DNA from 2 places in the Vibrio aquimaris genome. Region 2 is predicted to be linked to the other one. Evidence: riboswitches for the same ligand, from Rfam matches in the RefSeq annotation. Region 2 holds a riboswitch; the other holds the start of a gene.
The links. A riboswitch is a leader RNA that binds a small molecule or an ion and turns the genes downstream of it on or off. The one in region 2 is predicted to bind cyclic di-GMP.
Positions count from the first base shown of each region.

Region 1 (11,716 bases), on a different replicon from region 2:
TGTGGCCATGTATGCAATATTGAGCGGCCTGAAGTTTTTAACCAATATTCTATAGAGTTTATTCAAAAACTTTCACATAAATGATAGGTATAGTCATTGCTGTGATTGAATGATTTAAAAGTAAGATCATCGTTTTATAGGATTGCTAATTGCCTTCTGATGTAATCAATCTGCTAATATCTAGCGCAGCCCTCGTAAAGCTCATCACCTAGTTCATTTTCTTTGATATGCCACCCATTTCTTCTTAATAATCAGCTTTTTATATTTATTTTCTTGCATTTATACTAATTTTTGTTTTATCAATAGGTGTGAATGTTATTCGTTTGGCTTTATAAAACTAAAATTAAATCCTTTTATATCAGATATTTATATATGAAGTGTAATTAAATTAACATATGTGTATATGATTTCTACTGAATGACCTATAAATTCTAACTTATTGTTTATTAGAGGTTATTAGTTACCCTGATGTACTAAAGTAGCGGTTGTACTTATTCATCATGCTTTTCTTGCTACTTGCTCTGGCTTTGAGTGAGTGTTTTTAATCTTCATTTATAGTTGGGTGGACTTACCTTATGCATCAATCTAAGTGTTTTATTGATTCAAAGTACCTATTAACACTGATAAAAGTGGCGAAATACCGTAGTGTAACCGCTGCTGCTGAGTCACTATTTATGACTCAGCCTGCGGTATCTCAGCAAATAAAAAAAATTGAAAGTACAGTAGGTGTTGAAGTCTTTGACAGACGGGGTGGTTTTGAGCTGACTCATCACGGAAAAATTCTTTTAGAGCATGCCAAAAAGATGCTAAGCATGAATGAAAGCTTATTCGAGCAGTTAAAGAGCGTTAACTTAGGTCGCCGACTTGATATTGCGGTGGAAGATGTATTTTGCCCTAGAGTCATCGAATGTATTTTGAAAGAGTTTAAAGCCTTGGATTATCGAGAGCTTTCCTTTACCAGCTTCAGTCTTGAACACTGTCCTCCAGTGGAAGAATATGACCTTATATTTACGACAGAAAGGTTACCTAAAGGTCGAGGGACATCGCATCACTTGGACACGGTTAGTCATAGTATTGTGCGTTCTAAAACTTGTTCTAGTTCTCCAACAAGGGTAGTTTTTTCAAGCACTTTGACTAAGTCATATGTCAGAAATGTCCTCATGGATCATAAAATCCCACTGGATAATATTACTTATTGGCATGCTACGAGTTCTTCAACCCTTATAAATAGCGAGCTTGAATTACCCGGCACTGTGGTCGTATGTCCTGACTGGTCTGTAACGAGTGAAGGGTATGTAAAAACACCCCTATCTCAACTAATCAATATGTACGTATGGAGCAGTGATAATGGAGTAACTAAAATTGCCTCATCTGATGTTCCAACACGCGCACTTCATCTATGTAAATAAGCTGAGTAAGTGGCACTGAAGGTCAAAATGTCGATTTTTAGTATTAGTTACTTTTGTTCAATGTGGTTGTTGATTTTTTGTTATGATATAACATATCATATTCGGCGACGGTATTGATGGTGATTACTTAACTTTTTTGATGTTAGGTACCCCATCTAATTGGGAAGTTCGTTTATAAATGGGGAGAGCTCATGCTTCAGGTTATGAAAACATCAGCGGAATTAACAATGCCTATAGCGGAATCGCCAAGTGTATTGAGTGAAATATATCGAGATGAGCATAACATTGCTGTGTGGGAACGAGACCTTCCTAATAAACTGATTCATAGCATCAAGCATATGTTGATTTATGAATCTAATTTGGCGTTAGTTCAAACAGTTACGCCTAGTAATGTCGACGACTGGATAATGCATAAGTTATCAAACTATGAGTGTGCCGAGCCACTTGCTAAAGACATTGCGTTAATCGTTGATATGTTCTGTTGTTTGTTTGATTTGGGTGCGGCAGGGCTAAGACTCACCAGTATAAATGAACCTATGTGTCCAAAATTTCACGTTGATCATATCCCTTGCCGTTTAGTTTCAACTTATACCGGTACTGCCACAGAATGGCATGGAAACGATGGTTTGGACCGCAGCAAATTGGGTGCCGGTAGCTTGGGGAAACCCGATCACTTGTCTGGTTTATATAGTGAACAGTCGGCAATAAACAGATTGTCTACTGGAGATGTGGCTTTGTTGAAGGGAAGTGGCTGGGAGGGGAATGAAAGTCGCGGGTTGGTACATCGTTCACCTCAGAACCTCAATCAAGAACCTAGACTCCTACTGACATTAGATATGGTTTAATCAGATAGTGACTATCTTTTAGCAAATTATCTTATAAAGCCCTTCATTATACACTATCAAAAGACTTCAACTTTTTGAGGTGAGCTTAGATAACTCTGGAAAGGTTTTATGTCAAAAAAGAAATACAATGAATAAATTCTTTCATGTTTGAAAATTATTTTTTTTCAACCTGAATTAAATTAATAAAGGTTCATGAACACAGTTTTATTTTTATTGTGTCTATATAATCCTCTGATAGGATTTAACTATGGATATGATAATGGAAGTCAACTCAAGTTTTTCACCCTCTGCTAGTGCCAGAGTTAATCGCTCAGAAAAAAGTTCGTATCAGCCGTCTTTTAATATCAAAAGAGTTTTTAACTGCTGTTTGCCTGAGCAAGAATTAAATTCAAATGAAGAACACTTAAACAACTTAGAATATGGTGTTTTTGATAAGCCTAAGGCCGCTCATACTATCCAAGTTTTTACTCATAATAATGCGAACCAAACAATGAGTAGCGAAATGTGTGAATCGATTCTTACTAGTACATCAGATATTGTTTTTATATCTACAGAAGAAATGAAGAACCTCTCAGGAGTAATGAGAGAGACTATTAATGGCTCTAAGTATGTGATTGTCTATAATAGCGCCCAAAAAATGCTGACAGTCACCAAACCTAAAGAACTGTTTTCCTTGTTCACCAATCCAGCGTCAACCGCTCAGATTACACTGGTTAAAAAAGGGATAGCTGCACCCATTATAATTGATAAGTTCACTTATAGAGACGTGCTTAATAATCCAAATAAAGGTGGAACTATCACTATACAAAGCATTGACAGCATGAAATTTGCCATGGTAAATATTCACCTTGATTCAAGAGATCAAGATGAAAGAAAAAAAGAAATAAATGATTTGTTATGCAAAATTAATAACAAACATGCTGATATAGATAATATTATTATCGCTGGTGATTTTAATACTCGAAATAGAAAAGTTGATGGGCGAATAGTTAGAGCATTACAAGATAAAGAAAGCTTTAGATCTGAGCTGGGAGTTCCCCTTCAATATGAAATCACCTTGCCAATGATATCCCCACAGGAGAATACATATAAGTGGGAAGCAGGCTTAAATGCTGAAGCCAAGCAAGGTTCCAAAAGACAGAAAAATGGTGAAATGCAAACCGGGTACCTTGATGGCGTTGTCATTCTTACGCCAAAAGGCAAGATTAAAGATGAGACACTAAAGAGAAGTATAATCGTACCTGAGGGTAACTCGATTGTTGGGCCATCATTTGGCAGTGACCATCGCTCAGTTAGTGCGAAGTTCGCAATAGAGAAGATAGGTGCGTCCTAATAGATTGAAGCGAAAACGTATAAAGCGCCTTGAGGGCGCTTTATTCTTAGAGATCAGATTCGTCTCTATTGATCTCGCTACATTTCCAACACAGCCCAAATTGCTGCTCATTGAGCTCTCCACATTGGGTGCACTGCCATTTTAAATCTGGTGGTGTTTTTTGTTCATACTCTTCTATTATTGACAGCGCTTGTTCATGTTGACTGATATCCAAAAGCCATACACAGGGTGAGGTACTATCATCGAAAGGAAGTTCTCCTTGTAGCCCTACGATTCCATCTCCTCTGACTTGGCAATGTATTCGCTGTGATTTTAGAAGTTCACAGACTATATGAACTTCTATTACATTAGCGGTTGAGAAAATTTTCAAAATTAACTCTCATTTTGAGTTTGTGTGGCTCCTTTGAATTTTCCCATCACCCATTTAGTGACTACTGGGAATAGCCCAAGTAAAGCAAATGATAGTAATACAGGAGCAGATACGATACCCGATAGGCTTTCTATTTGTGCTAATTGTGTGCCTGCGTTGAGATAAACCGCTGTACCCGGTAGCATTCCCAATTGGCTTACTAGGTAAAAACGAGCAGTAGATATTGGTGTTAGCCCCATTAAAAGGTTTATTAGGAAGAAAGGAAACACAGGTATTAGGCGAAGCGAAAATAAATAGAATGCCCCATCTCTGGCCACTCCGTCATTGATTGCTTTTAATTTGTCGCCAAACTTGGTTTGCACCCAATCTCGAAGTAAAAAACGACTGCTGAGAAAGGCGAGAGTCGCACCTATGGTGCTTGCAAAAGAGACAAGTAAAAGACTGGCCCAAAAGCCGAATAAAGCCGCACCTAGAAGCGTCACCACGGCAGCGCCTGGAATGGAGAAAGCAGTAATGGCGACATAAGCTAGAAAATAACTTATAGCGGCTAGTGCAAAGTTGTTATTTATAAACTCAGATAGCGAGGCTTGTTGAGCTTTAGCATTTTCTAAAGTGAGATATTGACCAAAGTTAATGCCAAGAAACACAATCAATCCGACGAGCAGAATTCCTAACACGAGCTTTTTATTCATAGAGACTTCCTAAATATGAGTAAAGGGATATGAAAATAAGAACAGTTGAAGAGAAGTAAAATTTCAAACAGAAAAAAAAAGCCAACCTAGCTGGCTGACTTAGTTTCAAAGTATGTTGTGATTAGCTATTAAGAAGGCTTTCTAACTCCGCTCTGCGAGTAGTAGGAATCACTGACCAATGTTTACCTTTTATAGCGCCTTCTAAAGCCCAGAGCAACTCAATTGACACCTCCGCAGAGTGTGTTGCTTGAATCGCCTTAAACGCCTTTACTGACCCTATTTGTTCTAAATTCTCGACGCTATCGATTCCGGCTTTCTTTAACATACGTTCTGTTGCCAGTCGAAGGTTAGGTAAATCTTTAAGTCGAGTCGGCCTAGCTTTAGCTTGTGTCGTCTTTTCTTTCTTGGCTACTTCCAGAGAGCGATAGGCTAAAGAAAGCGCTCGCTCTTCACAAGATGCAATATTATCAGTTAACGCAAAGTATTTTGTAACGACGGGGAACCCACGTTTTTTATATACGTACGGTGTTAAACCCTCAGTTTTAAATTGATTGGCGAGTTTGTCATCGGCGCGGATGTGCAGCTTATCGTTAACGACTAATGCGAACATTATGTCGTCTGCGAAGATGCCGAATCCGCCGAACATTGAGCGCGATTTTATCTGACCAAGCTGATCAAAAAGTCGCATCGATTCTTTAAGTATTGGTTTATCCATGCTGTTTTATCTCGGTGTATATTTTATTATACGCCACCAAAGTCAGGTCCGAGAGATTAGCAAAATAATGCAGGTAAAATGTTGATAAAGAAGTCATACATTTTTTAGAACAAACACATATGGCTACCGAAACATCAAATCACCAGTCCATGTATTGTTTTAAACGGTATGATAGCTTGCATTATTGCCCATCGGCAACTCCGCTACCTTTCAGTTCCCTGAGTCAGGCCGGAAGCTTTGCGTCCCACTCTTTCGAGATGGTTTGCCCTGTTCGTGGCATTAGTCGAACAATTTAAGAATAAATAAGATTTGAGGTAAGTATCACATCATGATTGTATAAGTGTGATGCCGATCCAGATATTTTGTGTCAAAATGATAGATTCGGCTAATAGTTTAACTTATCAGCCGATTTGTATTCATTCACTTAGATTGTAAACCGTATCACGAACCACAATCTCTGGGTGCATTTCGAAAACACGCTTTTCATGCTCTTTATCTTTGATACGTTCCAAAAGGATTTCAAACGCATTTTTACCTACGCGACGTTTAGGTTGATGCACAGTAGTAAGTGGTGGAGAGAAGTATTCAGCGAGCTCTATATTGTCATAGCCAATAACTGAAATCTGTTCAGGTATTTGAATTCCTTTTTGCTGCAGCCTGCTCATTAGACCAAGAGCCATAGTATCATTGAAACAAAAGACAGCCGTTGGTTTGTTATCCATTGCGACAATTTGATCTGCGGCTAGCACAGCAGTGTCGCATTCGAAGTTGCCTTCGAGAATCCAGTCTTCGTTAATTTTTATGTTAGCTTCACTCATTGCTCTGCGAAACCCTTGGATACGTTCTTGGCACGCTGCTTTCTCAAAGTGTCCACTAAGACATGCGATATCTTTATGACCGTGATCGATCAGGAATTTTGTTGCTAGATAGCCGCCTTCTTCGGAGTTATCGATTATTTTATCGGCTTGAGAGCTTTCTGGGCCCCAGTCCATGATGACTTTAGGGATATCCTTCTGGCGGTCAAGCATATCACTAAGCTCTTCGGTTAGGTCGGAACACATTACCAGAATGCCATCAACACGTTTTTCGGCTAGCATACGTATATAATCGCGTTGTTTCTCATATATGCCACCAGTGTTACACAGTATGAGAGTATAGCCTTGGCGGTAACAATAGCTCTCTACACCATCGATGACTTCAGAAAAGAAAAGATTAGTAGATTGAGTGACAAGCATACCTATAGTACGGGTACTGTTGCACTTTAGGCTTCTCGCTACAGCGCTTGGAGCGTAGTTTAATTCAGTCACTGCCTCCATCACTTTTTCTTGTGTCGCTTCTGCAACAAAGCGCGTTTTATTTATTACATGAGAAACTGTCGTTGTAGACACGCCGGCTAAGCGTGCTACGTCTTTGATAGTGGCCATAAGGTTCTGTCCTGTCGATGACTGCCGTGAACTTGCATCAAAAATTTGTGTAAGTGGGCAGTAAGTATCAGAAACACAAAAACCGCCCTATTTAGCGGTTTATATCTAGTTCTGTCAGTTTTTATCGTTTTCGTTCTCGATTTTATATCGCAAACACTGTAAGGGCAAACAAAAACCTAAATCCTAGTAGGCTTTCCATCACATATTTGTGTCTAATTACTCACCTTTTAGATATGAGTAATCCTGTTTGATAAACGCAAGTGTGACTTCTGTCACTGATGCATAAAAGCCGAAGTTATCCAGTTTCAGACACTTATTTACAAATGAGGGGATCCAAGAGAGAAGGTGGGTTTCAATAAATTGTGCTTGTTTCTGCATCGAAGTTTCCATCGCCTCCGGTTGCATTAGCTTGTTGGAGCAAATGATTAGATGACCGAGAAAGTCTAATTCTACAGCAATGTGATCAGCCGGCTCATTAAGGTTTTTATTCACCTCTATTTGATATTGGTACATTAAGTTTTCCATTTCTGTGGCAGGTACGTCATTGAGCAGTCCTGAATCGCCAATATAGATAGAAGCGTAGGGTAGGGCAGAATCTTTATCGGATTTAAGAAACAGATTACAAAAGTCAGCCGCTAGTTCGAGTTGGGCATTGTTTCTGTCGAGCATACGATTAAGCGCATTTATTAGTTTGTCTGTACATGGCCTTAATTGCTCATTCTGCCCAAGTGCTGTTAGGAAGGAGCGAATTTGGGGCGAATGGTACTCTTCAAGTATCTCAGCAGAAAGTTCTTTGGCGAATAAACTTGATAACCACCAATAGATTTCGGCGCGCTTCTCATTTAAGGATTTGAGGTCGTCCATTAGATAATATTCTCCACACTTATGTAAGCTATCTGGGATAAAACTTGTGTTATCCATAAAATATCAGTTCGGTGTAGTTTAGGTTGTTTCAAATCAAAAAAAGAGTGCGTATGCACTTATAACCGACACAAATACTAGAATTATGACAGCTTATGAATAGAATACGAGTCAATAGGTTAGGTGTATGTAGTGGTGGAGATGGGTTATCACGTATTAATTGTCGAAGATGACGCAGTGACTCGAAGTAAATTGGTTGGCTATTTTCAGCATGAGGGTTATCAAGTATTTGAAGCTGAAAATGGTGAAGAAATGCGCGAATTAATCAAAAGTTGCAGTATTGACTTGGTGCTACTGGATATTAATCTGCCAGGTGAAGATGGACTTTTGTTGACTCGTGAACTTAGAAGCCAGTCAGATATAGGGATCATTTTAGTGACTGGGCGTACTGGTCACATAGATAAGATCGTTGGCCTGGAAATGGGAGCTGATGACTATGTGACCAAACCCTTTGAATTGAGAGAGTTAGTGGTTCGAGTCAAAAATTTACTCTGGCGCATAGGCTCTGTTCGCCAAGCAAAATCGGCTGCAAGCGCTCATAAGTTAGTTCGCTTTGCGCACTGGACATTCGATATACCAAGGCGCTCTCTAACAAAAGAAGGTAAGCCTGTGAAACTGACTAAGGCAGAGTATGAGCTGTTGGTGGCGCTATCTTCTTATCCCAATCAGGTACTAAGTCGTGAGAGAATTCTTAATATGATCAGCCACAGAGTTGAAGCACCTAATGACCGTACGATAGACGTTCTCATTAGACGGATGAGAGCCAAAATGGAGTGTGATCCTAAAAACCCTCAGCTATTTGTTACAGTGCATGGCGAAGGTTATATGTTCGCAGGAGAATAAAATAAAGAGTATACCGAGACATGCTCGGTATACATAGAATGTTAGGCGTCGCCATCAGGTACAGGGTTATCAGAGGCTATTCCTGCCTTGTGATCATTGTTTGAAGCCCAGTTGCGCAGAGTTTGCCATATCAATCCAAGCGTTTCATGCCAGTAAATTTCAGTTTGTTCGAGGTACACTGCTTTGGGCGAATATTTGTCCCAGACTTGTTCTACATTGCGTTGAGCTAGATAGTTAGTTGGTGCTGGATAGGGCTTTAATCCTGCAGAGTAAAACTCATTTAGTGCTCTTTTCATATGACTCGCTGATGTCACAACAACGAGCTTTTTACGTTTGACAAATGCTGCAGCTTGCCGAGCCTCTTCCCAAGTATCTCTCGCAGTTTCCAACAGAATAATATCGGATTTGGCAACGCCTAAGGCTAGCGCTACTTTTGCCATCATCCTAGCGTTGCTGACATCAGATCCCCCAGCATACCCAGATAAAATTAATTTTGAACCGGGATACATTCTCATCACTCTTATCCCTTCGGAAAGTCGCATTAGGCCGGTTCGGCTGAGTTCGGAAGTCGGGGGAATCTTATCGTCTACCACATGCCCACTACCAAGAACCATAACGTAATCTATGGTGCCATCTACTGGAAAGAATGCGGTGTATTGACGTTCGAGAGGGAGAAGAAGCCTTGATGCAATAGGCTGAAAAGAGATCAGAAAAATACCGATAAAGGAAAAGAGAACGACAAAACACCCCGTTTTTTGCTTTCGAGTAAACATAATGAGTGTTAGGCCGATAATCCCGATCATCAGCATGAGTGGTAAAGGCATTAACAGTGATGACACCACTTTTTTAAGCTCAAACATACTTAAATAGTCCGAAAAAACACCAATTGGTTTCAATTTAAGAGAATCTTTCTTTATATCTGCTTTCTATGTGACAAAATAGCAGAATGACAAGACATAATAACTTAACCTACCGTGACTGAAGATCGCAATTTCGACGACATCGCGCACAAGTTTGCAAAAAATATCTACGGGTCCGATAAAGGTGAAATACGCCAAGTGATTGTTTGGGAAGAACTTGAACAATTACTTTCCGCCATTAATGGTAGCAGGAAAAGTCTCTCTGTGCTCGATGCTGGTGGAGGATTAGCGCAAATTTCTCAAAAGCTAGCTAAACTCGGACATCGAATTACTTTGTGTGATATATCTTCGGAAATGTTGCAATTAGCTCGTCAAGAGATTGAAAAAAAAGGATTGCTTAAGCAGTATCGTTTGGTTCATTCCCCCGTGCAGAGCATAGGAAAGCATCTCCAAGAATCTGTTGATGTATTGATGTTCCATGCTGTGATGGAATGGTTAGTCGATCCACAAGCAGCTCTACAATACTTGCTGAATAAAGTAAAACCTGGTGGAGCTGCATCCATCATGTTCTATAACCATCACGGGTTGGTTTATAAGAATGTTGTGTGCGGCAATATCCCACATATATTGGATGGTATGCCGCATAGAAAGAGGTTTAAATTGCAGCCACAGAGAGGACTCAAACCAGAGGAAGTGTATCGATGGATAGAGGCGTCTGGTTTTGAGATTTGTGGTAAAGCCGGTATCCGATGTTTTAGTGATTATATTGGAAATAGGGAATACATGGGTGATTTCCAACCGCAAGACGTAGTGGCGCTTGAAAGAAAGTTATGTCGTCAGGAACCTTATCTATCAATGGGTCGCTACATACACGTATGGGCAAAAAAGAACAGGAATGATAATGGGTGAGATACTTGCCAATACTGCTGCTGAACAGCCAATTGATGAACTGGTCGGGTGGGTAAAGCAGCACGACTTTTCATTAAACTTGACGACCGAGCGTTTAGCTTTCCTGATTGCAATCGCTGTGTTAAGTAATGAAAGATTTGACGAAGAGTTGGGTGAAGGCGAATTGCATGATGCTTTTGCCATTGTCACTCGTTTGTTTGAATCCACAGGTGAGGCGACAGCATTTAGAGCCAACAATGCGATTAATGACATGGTAAAGCAGAGGTTAATAAGTCGTTTTACTAGTGAAATTAACGATGGTGCAAGTATTTATCGACTCTCACCGTTGGCGGTTGGAGTGACAGACTACTATCTTCGCTATCGAGAGTTTTCTAAGTTGCGGCTTTCAATCCAGCTATCCATGGTTGCTGATGAAATGTCAAAGGCGATTGAAGCAGCACAGAAGGGTGGAACGCCTGCTCATTGGAAGAAGAATGTATTTGGTGTCTTGAAATACTCCGTCGGTGAAATTTTTGATCAAATTGATCTTAACCAGCGAGTGATGGATGAGCAGCAGCAGGCAGTCAAAATTCAAATTGCTGAGCTGCTTAATAAAGATTGGCGCGAAGCCATCAATAATTGCGAAGCTTTACTTTCTGAAACTTCAAATACTCTGCGCGAGCTCCAAGACACGCTGCAAGCGGCCAGTGATGAATTGCAAACTCAGATCTTAGACATTCAAGAGATTGTTTATGGGCAAGAATCGTTGCAGTTTATCGAAGAGGCGTTATTTGGATTACAAATGAAACTGGACCGAATAACCAGTTGGGGGCAGCAGGCGATTGACTTATGGATCGGCTACGATAGGCACGTGCACAAGTTTATCAGGACTGCGATTGATATGGATAAAAATCGTGCCTTCAGCACGCGTTTGCGTCAGTCAGTCAAAGACTATGATGAATCTCCTTGGTTTCTTACTTACGCCGATGCAGAAAGGTTGGTTGACCTTAGGGACGAAGCCCTAGTGTTGAGAGATGATGAAGTTACAGGTCAAGTGCCTTTGGAAGTGGAATATGAAGAATATCAAAAGGTAAATAATGATCTGTCTGAACGCATCAGTAGCATGCTAAAAGTCCACAAAGAGCAGGGAACACCAATCCACTTAGGTGTCGTATTGAAAGATTATCTAGCCCAACACCCCAGAACCCACCATTTTGATTTAGCACGTATTGTCATTGACCAAGCAGTACGCCTCGGCTATTCCGAGTCCGATTATCAGGCGATCCAGCCTGATTGGCACGCGATCAACCAATACGGTGCAAAGGTACAAGCAAATGTCATCGACAGATACTAATGATTACATGCCAGAGAAACTGGCCAAAGCGATTACAAATCCCTTATTTCCAATGCTAGACA
Region 1 covers NZ_CP045350.1:1,135,498-1,147,213, forward strand. Annotated here, with positions in the region: gene FIV01_RS05385 (alpha/beta fold hydrolase) at 1-84, shown strand, start outside; gene FIV01_RS05390 (LysR family transcriptional regulator) at 576-1,409, shown strand; gene FIV01_RS05395 (DUF1826 domain-containing protein) at 1,601-2,254, shown strand; gene FIV01_RS05400 (endonuclease/exonuclease/phosphatase family protein) at 2,502-3,587, shown strand; gene FIV01_RS05405 (putative signal transducing protein) at 3,634-3,957, opposite strand; gene FIV01_RS05410 (TVP38/TMEM64 family protein) at 3,960-4,649, opposite strand; gene FIV01_RS05415 (TfoX/Sxy family DNA transformation protein) at 4,771-5,364, opposite strand; cyclic di-GMP riboswitch class I at 5,555-5,641, opposite strand; gene purR (HTH-type transcriptional repressor PurR) at 5,781-6,788, opposite strand; gene torD (molecular chaperone TorD) at 7,005-7,652, opposite strand; gene torR (two-component system response regulator TorR) at 7,851-8,552, shown strand; gene elyC (envelope biogenesis factor ElyC) at 8,594-9,412, opposite strand; gene cmoM (tRNA uridine 5-oxyacetic acid(34) methyltransferase CmoM) at 9,527-10,321, shown strand; gene mukF (chromosome partition protein MukF) at 10,314-11,654, shown strand; gene mukE (chromosome partition protein MukE) at 11,635-11,716, shown strand, end outside.
Region 1: another riboswitch for cyclic di-GMP. It lies ahead of FIV01_RS05415 (TfoX/Sxy family DNA transformation protein); the one in region 2 lies ahead of FIV01_RS16535 (hypothetical protein).

Region 2 (11,716 bases):
TTCACACTTGATTCTCATACTTTCAAAGTAGCCGTATATGATGGTCTCATACCGACCGTCTTGTCTCATTTCAGCTAATACCTCATCAAAACGATTCAAAAGCGCTTTACGATCACGCTTTTTAGAGAATGCGATATAACTTGGAGTGGCTTCAATGGCAGGTGATAATATTTCTATGGCTTTATCTAAACTTTCTTGAACGAGTATACTGCGCGCTCCAAACTCATTGTTAACCCAAATATCGGCTCGTTTGGTGCGAATTAGGTGAGCACACTCTTTAGCACTATTTCTTTGGAAAACCGCCCTAAAACCACCCTGAGCAATTTTTGTATCCATTCTCTTACCGTAGCTAACACCATTTACCACGCATAGAGCTATGTCCGAAACATCACCAACCAAAATCTCTTCTGGGCGATAGCCGCTACCTCGTAGTGCCATTAAGCTTATGTTCTGCACAAATAGAACATTTCTACTATAGTCAGCAAACTTTTCCCTCTCGGCATTCTTGAAGGCCGTAAAAATACCGTCAGCTTTGCCTCTTTGTACTAGGGCTAATGCTCTCGCCCACGGTAATACGGTAATGTTGACCGGTGTTTCAAGTTGATGAAAGATATAACTGACAAGCAACACTGCAACACCAGATACTTGGCCGTTTCGCGTTTCAATGTAGGGAGGATATTCCAAAGTCACCAATTCAAGTGGCTCTGCAGCCAAAGGTTTAACCGTAATCAGTGCACAGATGAGTATAAAAACTCTTAGCGTCGTCATTCAGACTCCTCCTGAAGCCCAACGTCTTAGAACATTGAGCGAGCTAACAAGGGTCACTGCCCATCAACGGACGGTATTTTATGTTTCCCCTAATGTTAATAGTAATATTTTCAGAGAATATCGCCCGATTTTTTTAAGTATATTTACGGATGTGATTAAGAGAGCACAAACAACGCCAACTCTAACGGGTCTCACTTAAGAAAAATCGTCATACCAAACCCAATGTACAAAAGATAGACGCCATCTATCGATAATATAGTCATAAACTGTTTTCTATACACCGACATGCCAACTATGCTCAATGCTAGGTACGAAATTATCGCACGACTTAATAAACGTTAATTTTTTTGAATGTCTGAGCCATACCAAATGGCCTAGTAGAAGACATGACACAAAGGAGTAAGTCATGGAACATAAACACTCGAAATCCGGCGGTCAATGCCCTGTTATGCATGGCGGTGCAACCTCCTCCGACGCATCGAACATAGCTTGGTGGCCAAAAGCCCTAAATCTGGATATTCTCCACCAACACGATCAAAAATCGAATCCGTTAGGAAAGGGTTTTAATTATCGGGAGCAGCTCAAAACACTCGATGTTCAATCCCTCAAAAATGATTTAAAAGCGCTCATGACAGACAGCCAAGATTGGTGGCCAGCCGATTGGGGACACTATGGTGGCCTGATGATTCGAATGGCATGGCACTCCGCAGGGACATACCGGATAGGTGATGGTAGAGGCGGTGCTGATACTGGCAATCAGCGTTTTGCTCCTCTTAATTCTTGGCCAGATAATGCAAACTTAGACAAGGCTCGTCGCCTGCTCTGGCCAATCAAACAAAAATACGGTAACAAAATAAGTTGGGCAGATCTTATGATCTTGGCGGGTAACATGGCTTATGAATCGATGGGGCTCAAGACCTTCGGCTTTGCTTTTGGTCGTGAAGATATCTGGCACCCTGAAAAGGACATATATTGGGGTGCAGAGCAAGAATGGCTTGCGCCCAGCGGTTCAGAAAACAGTCGCTACTCAGGTAAGCGAGATTTGGAAAATCCACTCGCCGCTGTGATGATGGGACTTATCTATGTCAATCCTGAAGGTGTTGATGGAAAGCCCGACCCACTTAAAACAGCGCAAGACATGCGAACGACATTCGAACGTATGGGTATGAATGATGAAGAAACTGTAGCGCTTACAGCTGGGGGCCATACCGTGGGTAAAGCTCATGGTAATGGTAGTGAATCCAATATCGGACCAGAGCCGGAAAGAGCAGATATAGAAGAGCAAGGCTTGGGCTGGAATAATCATAATTCTAGAGGTATAGGTCGAGATACCATGACAAGTGGCCTTGAAGGTGCATGGACAACACACCCGACTCAGTGGGACAACGGCTATTTCCGTCTTCTGCTTGAATATGACTGGGATTTAAAAAAGAGCCCAGCAGGCGCATGGCAGTGGGAACCTTCTGATATGGACGACGAAGATAAGCCTGTCGATGTGGAAGACCCGAATATGCGTGTCAATCCAATCATGACCGATGCAGATATGGCTCTGAGAATTGACCCTGAGTATCACAAGATCTCAGAACGTTTCCACAAGGATCAAGCCTACTTCTCAGAGACCTTTGCAAGGGCCTGGTTTAAGCTTACTCACCGTGATATGGGGCCCAAGTCGCGTTATTTTGGCCCAGATGTCCCCAGTGAAGATTTGCTCTGGCAAGACCCGATACCGAAAGGCAGTACAAACTATGATGTAGCTGCAGTAAAAGTCAAGATAGCCAATAGCGGCCTAAGCATCGGCGATATGGTGGCTACTGCTTGGGATAGTGCGCGTACTTTCCGCAATTCCGATAAGCGCGGTGGAGCAAATGGCGCTCGCATACGCTTAGCTCCACTAAATCAATGGCAAGGCAACGAGCCAGAAAGGTTATCTAACGTACTGAGCGTACTAGAAACTATCGCAAGTGAATTCAAAATGAGTGTTGCCGATGCGATTGTATTAGCCGGAAATGTGGGTATTGAGCAGGCGGCCAAAGCTGCCGGTGTAAACATCACTGTACCCTTTTCCCCTGGTCGCGGCGATGCAACGCTAGCACAGACTGATGTTGAGTCCTTTAGTGTTTTAGAACCTATTGCAGACGGATTTCGTAACTGGCAAAAACAGCACTACGCTGTGGGACCTGAAGAGCTAATGTTAAATCACGCTCAATTATTGGGATTAACGGCTCCTGAAATGACGGTGCTAATCGGAGGGATGCGCGTACTAGGAACAAACCATTCAAACACACAATATGGCGTGTTTACTGATAAGGTTGGCGTGTTGAGTAATGACTTTTTCATTAACTTAACTGATATGCGCTACTCATGGGTGCCAACTGGGCGCAATTCATATTCAATTGTCGACCGCAACAGTGGTAATGAGAAATGGCCAGCAACCAGAGTCGATCTAGTATTTGGCTCCAATTCAATATTAAGAGCCTATGCTGAGGTGTACGCACAAGATGATAACAAAGAAAAGTTTGTTCACGACTTTGTTAAAGCTTGGACAAAAGTCATGAATGCAGACCGTTTCGATCTTATTCAGTAAAAAAAATACTACCCATGGTCATCTCTAGGATCATGGGTATCTTTGATTAAATGGCCTGACTTTATGGCAGCTTCACAAATATAGGCTAGGTTTAGTTAAGTAGTACTCATTAAGAAACTTAATTCATACAAGTAATCTGTCCATCATAGTTGGCTAATTAAGGAGAGTTGAAGATGAAAGGATTCGAGTTTTTTAGGCTGTTTGACACACAAGAGTTGTTTATATTTTACTAACCGAGCATACAAAGGGGGCGTTGAGTAGCAACATTATTCAACGCATACCCAAACCAATCAAAAATCAACACTACCCACCTTTACATCTACAGACCCAACATTAAGCCATACACCATGTTAAGGTGAAAAGTACGGCCTAACAACACGCCCCATTCTAATCAGACCTACATGACGTAAACACCATCGATTCTGCTCTTGCAAAAAAGGAGTTCACTAAAGTTCGATGTTTCAAATAATGCATATTATCGACGATGAATCTACTCATATTGTGTAGTATGTAAAAATATCAACCACCAAACGAATTGATTAAGATTTATCAATGAAATTCCAAGCGGCCATCTTTGATATGGATGGACTACTACTCGACACCGAAAAAGTAAGTATGCACGTTTTTAAACAGGCATGCTCGACGGTCAACCTACCTTTTTATGAAGATATTTATCTATCTATTATCGGAAGAAATTCAGTAGGTATAGAAAAAATTCTTCGCCAAGCTTACGGAGATGATCTAGATAGGCTCCATAACGAATGGCGACGCAACTATGATGCGATTGTCAAACATCAACCCATACCGATTAAAAAAGGGGTTGTGGAGCTATTGGCATGGCTAACAGAAAATGGTATCCCAACTTCTGTCGCAACCTCCACACAGCGGGATGTAGCTGAAATCAAGCTTAAATTGTCGGGCTTAGACAAGTTCTTCAATTGTTTGACTTGTGGCTGTGAGGTCTCGAAAGGGAAACCAGATCCAGAAATATACCTGCTAGCCGCTGAAAGATTAGGGGTTAAAAGTCAACATTGTCTAGCATTTGAAGACTCCAATAATGGTGTCCGCAGTGCTGTCACAGCCCAAATGATCACATTTCAGATCCCTGACCTAGTAAAGCCTTGTGATGAAGTTAGGTCATTCGGACATAGTATTTTTCCATCACTACTAGATGTCATGGATTATCTAGAGTCAAATAGATAAGCGGACGAAGATAGGGTTCTTTATACCTAAAATATTTAGACCAATAACTCATAGATATAACAAATTTCCACTGAGGACTTGGATTCAGACCATTAGCCCCAACTTCTTCTATTACTGGCATAATCATATTACACAAGGAATGACAATGACTGATAAATATGTACCACCTGCCGTATGGAAGATGGAAAATAGCGATGGCGGCCAATGGTCAAGTATAAACCGTCCTGATTCTGGTTCCCGCCATCAACAAACCTTACCTAAAGGCAAGCACCCACTGCAGTTGTATTCGATGGGAACACCAAACGGTCAAAAAGTAACGATTATGCTAGAAGAATTGCTCGCAATTGGCATAAAAGACGCTGAATATGATGCTCATTTAATAAGAATTGCTGAGGGAGACCAGTTTGGCTCAGGCTTCGTTGACATTAACCCTAACTCAAAAATCCCTGCACTAATTGATTACTCAAATGAAAACCAAATCAATGTTTTCGAATCTGGAAATATTCTTCTCTATCTCGCGGAGAAGTTTGACCATTTTCTGCCTAAACAAATCGAAGCAAAAACTCAAGTAATGAACTGGCTGTTTTGGCTTCAAGGCTCTGCGCCTTATCTTGGGGGTGGCTTTGGACACTTCTACTCCTATGCACCAGAAAAATTCGAATATCCCATCAATCGCTTTTCTATGGAAGCAAAACGCCAACTCGACGTATTGGATAAACAGCTTGCAAAGCATGATTTTATTGCTGGCGATAGCTACAGCATAGCCGACATAGCAATTTGGCCTTGGTACGGGAACCTTGTACTAGGCAAACTATACGACGCTGCTGAATTCTTGGATGTAAGTAGCTACAAACACCTTAAGGGCTGGGCTGAAAAGATTGAGAGTCGTCCTGCAGTTCAACGAGGACGTATTGTGAACCGTACTTGGGGGGAAAACTGGGAACAGATTCCAGAGCGGCACTCTGCTAAAGACATTGATAAGGTATTGAATCTGAGACCATAGTTTTTGTAAACCTGTCATATGGAATGTATGGCAGGTTGCCTTTATATCCCCAAATCCTCTTTTCCCTTAATAAATATACGTATTTATTTAGCAAACACTTCGATATACTTCATTAGATTTAAACAACGGCTCTGGACTTACGATCCAGCTCGCTAAATGGGGAAAACCATGACTAACTACGTAGTATGCGCACTGTATAAGTTTGTGCGCTTGGAAGATTTTAAAGACCTCCAAGAACCGCTAAAGCTGCTGATGGAAAAGCATAACGTCAGAGGTACCTTATTACTTGCCAACGAGGGGATTAATGGCACAGTCGCTTCAGATCGAGACGGTATTGATGCGCTTTTGGCTTGGTTTAAGCGAGACTCACGTCTGGCTGATATCGTCTACAAAGAATCTTACGACCAGCATCAGCCTTTTCATCGTACCAAAGTCAAGTTGAAGAAAGAAATTGTCACCCTTGGTGTTGAAGGTATAGATCCTCGCCATGTAGTCGGAACTTATGTCAAACCCACTGAATGGAATAAGTTAATATCAGATCCAGAAGTCTTTGTTGTCGACACTCGTAATAACTACGAAATAGAAATTGGTACGTTTGAAAATGCGGTTAATCCTAACACCGACACGTTCCGTGAATTCCCCGATTATGTTGCGGCCAATATGGATCCATCAAAACACAAAAAAGTCGCCATGTTCTGTACAGGAGGCATTCGCTGTGAGAAATCGACGGCCTATATGAAAGAGCAAGGATTTGAAGAGGTTTATCATCTCGAAGGGGGCATTCTAAAGTACTTAGAAGAGGTCCCAGTTGAGGAAAGTATGTGGCAAGGTGATTGCTACGTTTTTGATGGCCGTGTTGCTGTCAATCATGAGTTAGAAAAAAGCGGTTACGAAATGTGTAATGCTTGTCGTCTACCCATAACTCAACATGATATGGCGTCACCATCGTATGAAAAAGGGGTAAGCTGCCCTAAATGTGTGGATATACATACAGACGAACAAAAAGCACGATTCCGTGAGCGTGAAAAACAAGTTCAGTTAGCCAATACGCGTGGTGAATCGCACGTTGGTGGGGATGCCGATCAAATCATAATGAAGCGCAGACAAGAGAAGATTGCACGCAAGGAACAACAAAGAAAAACTAAGTGATTCCTGATCTACTGCAGACAGCTTTTATACACGAAAGTAGCCTTCTTTTTGAAGGCTACTTGCCTATTTCAATTTATTACTCAAACCATCGAACTTCCATTAGTCACACAGGTTTAAGCCCTAAATTAAGGTAGTTTCTTGGGATTGAGAATATCACATTCAATAGTCGGTTTTTATAATAGTTTTTAATGGCACTGAACACCAAAAAGATTACGACTGCTTGAATTTAGTAATGAGACAACTCTGAGACTCAATGACTCCAATATTCCTATTGCCCCTTGGGCAATAACCATGAACCAATAGATACAGCCTGAACACCTGACACTCTTCCTCGAAGAAGGCATCCCTCCGCAGGCATAGAACGCCCATTTGAATCGATGTAAATTGCATTCTTTAGATGGAAGTACTGGCTGTCACAGGAATTGCTTGAATTCAAAGCCAGTTGGCAATCAAAAGCAAGATTTTCTGTACTATCATGTAGGTATTCATTAACTAGCTCAAAGTATCGGCGTTCGGATATGAGTTCTCCAGTTAAAATTTTCTCGCCCATAAATATAGTCACACCGACTGTCGAGTCATCTTTATCAGTGTGGCTTACCATGTTCTGAAACAGGGACTCATTGCGCTCTATTGTTATCATATTTATTTTTCCTAGCTGAATTAGACTCCTCCAATATAAACGTTTGATGCAGTCTTGTGGCATGAATACATGTGAAGTTTTTCTTATTGCTTCTGTGTTGACGTATCAGTCACTCTGTTGGACTAGTCCAAATCATGCCTAATTGCATCACATAATTTCATCAATTTTCATATTTTAATCCATATAAATCAGATTGTTATGTGATAAATTCAAAATTCACCCCAAAATATTCAGAGTACATACTCTATTTCGCTACGCCTTCTCTACCACCCTAATTCAGCTCAAAGAAGCTAAAAGTTTAAAAGTGGTAGGAAGTTCATAAAATACCCTATTTGATGCTTTTAGTTGCATTAGCAAACACTGGAGCTTCAGTAATAGTAAGAGCGTCAAGCTCATTGAGTTTGAACAAATGTCCGCTAAATAGAACACCCGTTTCACGAAACTCATTTAGTGTCGCTTTGTCACAGCAGCATAAAAGATGTTCGTTAGTCATCGCTAGAAGGCCCGAATAACCGTTTAGACCATTTATTAATTGATGAAACGGCACGGACTCTTTCTTCAAGATACGAGTCGTTAGGATGCACTGTTTGAATTGGTTAGTTAATGAAGTGGGTAGTGTAAGCATAGTCAGGTTCCCCTAAAGCTAATGCAATGCAGCCCACAGCTTAAGCTGTGCTGTCACTTTGCGTCCCCGCCTCACGACAGGTTTGCCCAGTTTGTCCTGTGTTAAGTATAGGCAACATCAGATATAAACGGAAAAAGAGCTGGCTTAAGCCTGTCCTCCAGTCTGAGCCTTCGCTTTTATTTCTGAGTTACTTGAGACAGAGTAACGTATGCGGTGACAGCGATACTTCACTCTGTAAGTATCGTGGAAGTCAATAGGGTTGACTTCCAAGTAAAGACAATAAAACTATATTAATCGGCTTATTGTCTCGGGTTTCTTGCTGAACAGATCTCACTTTCAAAATCACTCCGGTAAGGATTGATATCAAGACCGCCCCGCCTTGTATACCTTGCGAAAACGGTCAGTTTTTCCGGCTTGCAGCAGCGTTTAATATCAGAGTAGATGCGCTCTACACATTGTTCATGAAATTCATTGTGTTCACGGAATGATATTAAATACCGCAATAAGGCCTCATGATCGATTTTGGCTCCTGTATAACGGATATAAACACTTCCCCAATCAGGTTGGTTGGTGACCAAGCAGTTAGACTTGAGAAGGTGAGAGCACAAAGATTCTGTAACATATTGATCTTCAGTGCACCCTATCAAAGAGTCCTCATTATAATCAAATGAGTCTACTGTAATATCCAAGCCATCAATACAATGTACGTTTTTATCGACTGACGTTTGTTGAGGTTCATCAATAGCAACAAATGATACTAATACTTCAGCTCCAGCCGCTTCACTAAGGTCTTGTTTCATCTGTTGAATAACAAGATTTTGGGAATCGAATCGGGTTTGGTTATAGCTGTTTAGGTACAATTTAAAAGACTTAGACTCAATCAAGTTATCCGAGGTGTGGGGAATCACGAACTCTCCAATTGCAACCACTGGTTTCCCTTTATTATTGAGCCAAGAAATCTCAAAAGCTGTCCATAAATCGAAACCAGTATGAGTTGCTTGTATACGCTCTTTGATCTCGGCCCGCCCTCTTACTCTCGGAATTGGATCGAGCAGTTCTGGTTTATATTGAGAAACATACTCTGTCTTTTTACCTAGATTCTTATTATAGATTGCCATTGATTATGACTCCTTGACATTGATTAACCGAGAAAACAGCTTTCTGGCATAATAAATTGGCCCAACACTAACTAACGCATAAAGAACCTTAATGGATACTTGGCTAAAGAACATAACCAATAACACATCATTAGGTATCACATTATAAAAGGCAATACCAATAAACAAAGCACTATCTACTACTGAAGCGATACTCGTACTGGTAATAACTCGAATGGCTAACCAACGAGAATTTGTTATCCGCTTAATTTTGTTCAAAATGTAAGCGTTAACATTTTCAGAAATAAAGTATGAGCTAAGTGAAGCAACAAATACGGACATCATACTAGCAACCAATGTTAAGTATTGTTCATCCATCACTTTCCACGGCTCAATGCTGGGAACAAGCGTCGATAAATAAATAAATGCTAGTATGACAGCATTGACCGTTGTCGATTTAATAATCGCCCTTCTTGCTAATCTCAGGCCATAGAACTCGTTCAAAATATCAACAAAAATGAATGATATCGGATAAAGAAAAATCGCTATCGGTACAACTAAACCCGTGTTGAAAATTTCTATCGGCTTAATACCTGTAAGGTTTGATAGAGTAAAAAGCGAACAGAGACAAAGGACCAAAAATGAATAACTCATCCAGTAGTTTTCATGGCGATCTTCTAATTCGTAGGCACCTTCAAAACTCGATTTTGAGTACGCTTTCTTACACACCTCTACTAATTCATTACGATTAAGATCATCTGCAACATCGCTTTTTAATAGTTCTGCGGGCGGTATATCAACAACTTTACCCGTCCCTTTTATCATAATGCTTGCAGTCATACTAGGGGTTTCACTAAAACCGATTAACTTGTACTTATTGTTATACACAGTAGCGCTCCTCAAGAATACTGCCAAAAAAGTAATCATTGTGCTCTAATGGTTCATCAGAAGCTAATGCACATAAATAGCCATTACGAACAATCAGCTTATTCGACTGTTCAACATGACGATTTGCGCGATCAACAATAAGTAAATTTCCTCTCGTATAATAATGAGACAATGAGGTGCCGATTTGTATAGCTACAACATTCTTGCTTTGAGAGAAATGGTAAGTCAATGGATAATCAGTCACCATTTCACTAATATAGTGATCTCCTTTCAGTACAAACTCATGCTCTGTCAAAATAGGAACGGCGATAGGGTTTTTATTTCCATCGATAGACGTTAGAGGTGAGCCAATATAATGCGATTCAAGAGATTCATTCTGAATAACGTAGCAAGTAGTTCCAAAAAAATCTGCAATTTTTTCTACTGTAGCTGCTTGCACACGTTCAACTTTACCATCCAAGATTTTATATATTGTAGAGCGAGTAATGCCCGTTTTTCTACTTAATGATGCTTTAGTTTCTTTCCCTTGGTGTAATCCAAACTGAATATTATCTCTTAATATAGCCAATTGCTCACTATTGCTTTTCATATGACAACCTGATTAAAGCTTGGGAAAACATAACCCACTTTCATTTCATTTCATTTATGATATCAGGAACATATGGAAAGTAGTATTGCTATACACACATAAATACATTACACATATCAAACTATGGAACTTTCTCCCAAAAAATCATGACCAGAAAATAAGCTTTGTTTCAAAATAGCGACTTATTTTCAAGAAAAAACATAAATTATGATGAAGTTATCTTTTTTTTCCCACTGACTGTAGAAAAATAATCATATCAATTTATAGATCTCCATAATTTAGCCTGCTTGCTCAATTATCGAACACTCGCATACATAAAAATTGCATTTATAACATATTTTTACTGAACGTAAATTTCTTCAATACTTCAGGACTTTTCATTTACCAAAGCTATGTTTTACATGCTTTACTGATGCCATCTCTATGTCAAAATAATACAAAGATGCAGATTATCTCAATTACTGCAATGTCCAACTCTTTAGAGCGACATTCTCACTTTTCGCTTTCATTAGACAAGTCAATAAAAGTTGTCATGAATACTAGAAAATCTTATCAAAGGCCCGGTTCTTGGTTATCAAGGCCCTCCCCCAATAACACCTTGATCATTCAGCATGGTGCTCAATACCTTAGTGAAAAGATTTGGCACACCAAAAAAGCTCCGCGGGTTATTAAAGCTTTTGTGTGGCAATTTATCCGCCAACTATCCCCCGAGGAATGTGAAATATGGGTTAAGCACTACATGTTAAATCAAGTATTACACTCATGGCATCAAGGGCTTAATATAAATGTATCTTCATCTAGCAAAGGGACGGTGAATAAACAGTGGCTTGCTCGTTTGTTTGACTTGCCAGTCTCAAGTTTTGACCACAAAGTTGAAACACAGCTGCAAAATCAGCTTTTAAAATGCAGTGACATCAATCAGAAAATGATCTACTGCTTGAGGGACTTTGATGCTACACCTGCGATTATAGATGCCCTCTACTTTAGAACAACGCAACACCTTCCAGTTGAGATAAAGCTTATTACAGACCAACTATTACAGCGAAAATCTTACTATCTAACCGATAGCACTAGGCTATCCAGAAAAAGATGCAATGAGATAGTCCAATATTTGTTAGCCGTAAAATAAGAACAATTGATAAACCGTCATAAATCCCTCTAAGACAATTC
Region 2 covers NZ_CP045351.1:469,195-480,910, forward strand. Annotated here, with positions in the region: gene FIV01_RS16505 (substrate-binding periplasmic protein) at 1-768, opposite strand, end outside; gene katG (catalase/peroxidase HPI) at 1,175-3,352, shown strand; gene FIV01_RS16515 (HAD family hydrolase) at 3,905-4,555, shown strand; gene yghU (glutathione-dependent disulfide-bond oxidoreductase) at 4,701-5,558, shown strand; gene trhO (oxygen-dependent tRNA uridine(34) hydroxylase TrhO) at 5,727-6,707, shown strand; gene FIV01_RS16530 (hypothetical protein) at 6,976-7,347, opposite strand; gene FIV01_RS16535 (hypothetical protein) at 7,676-7,972, opposite strand; cyclic di-GMP riboswitch class I at 7,992-8,069, opposite strand; gene queF (NADPH-dependent 7-cyano-7-deazaguanine reductase QueF) at 8,272-9,090, opposite strand; gene FIV01_RS16545 (queuosine precursor transporter) at 9,094-9,957, opposite strand; gene FIV01_RS16550 (helix-turn-helix domain-containing protein) at 9,950-10,546, opposite strand; gene FIV01_RS16555 (hypothetical protein) at 11,079-11,675, shown strand.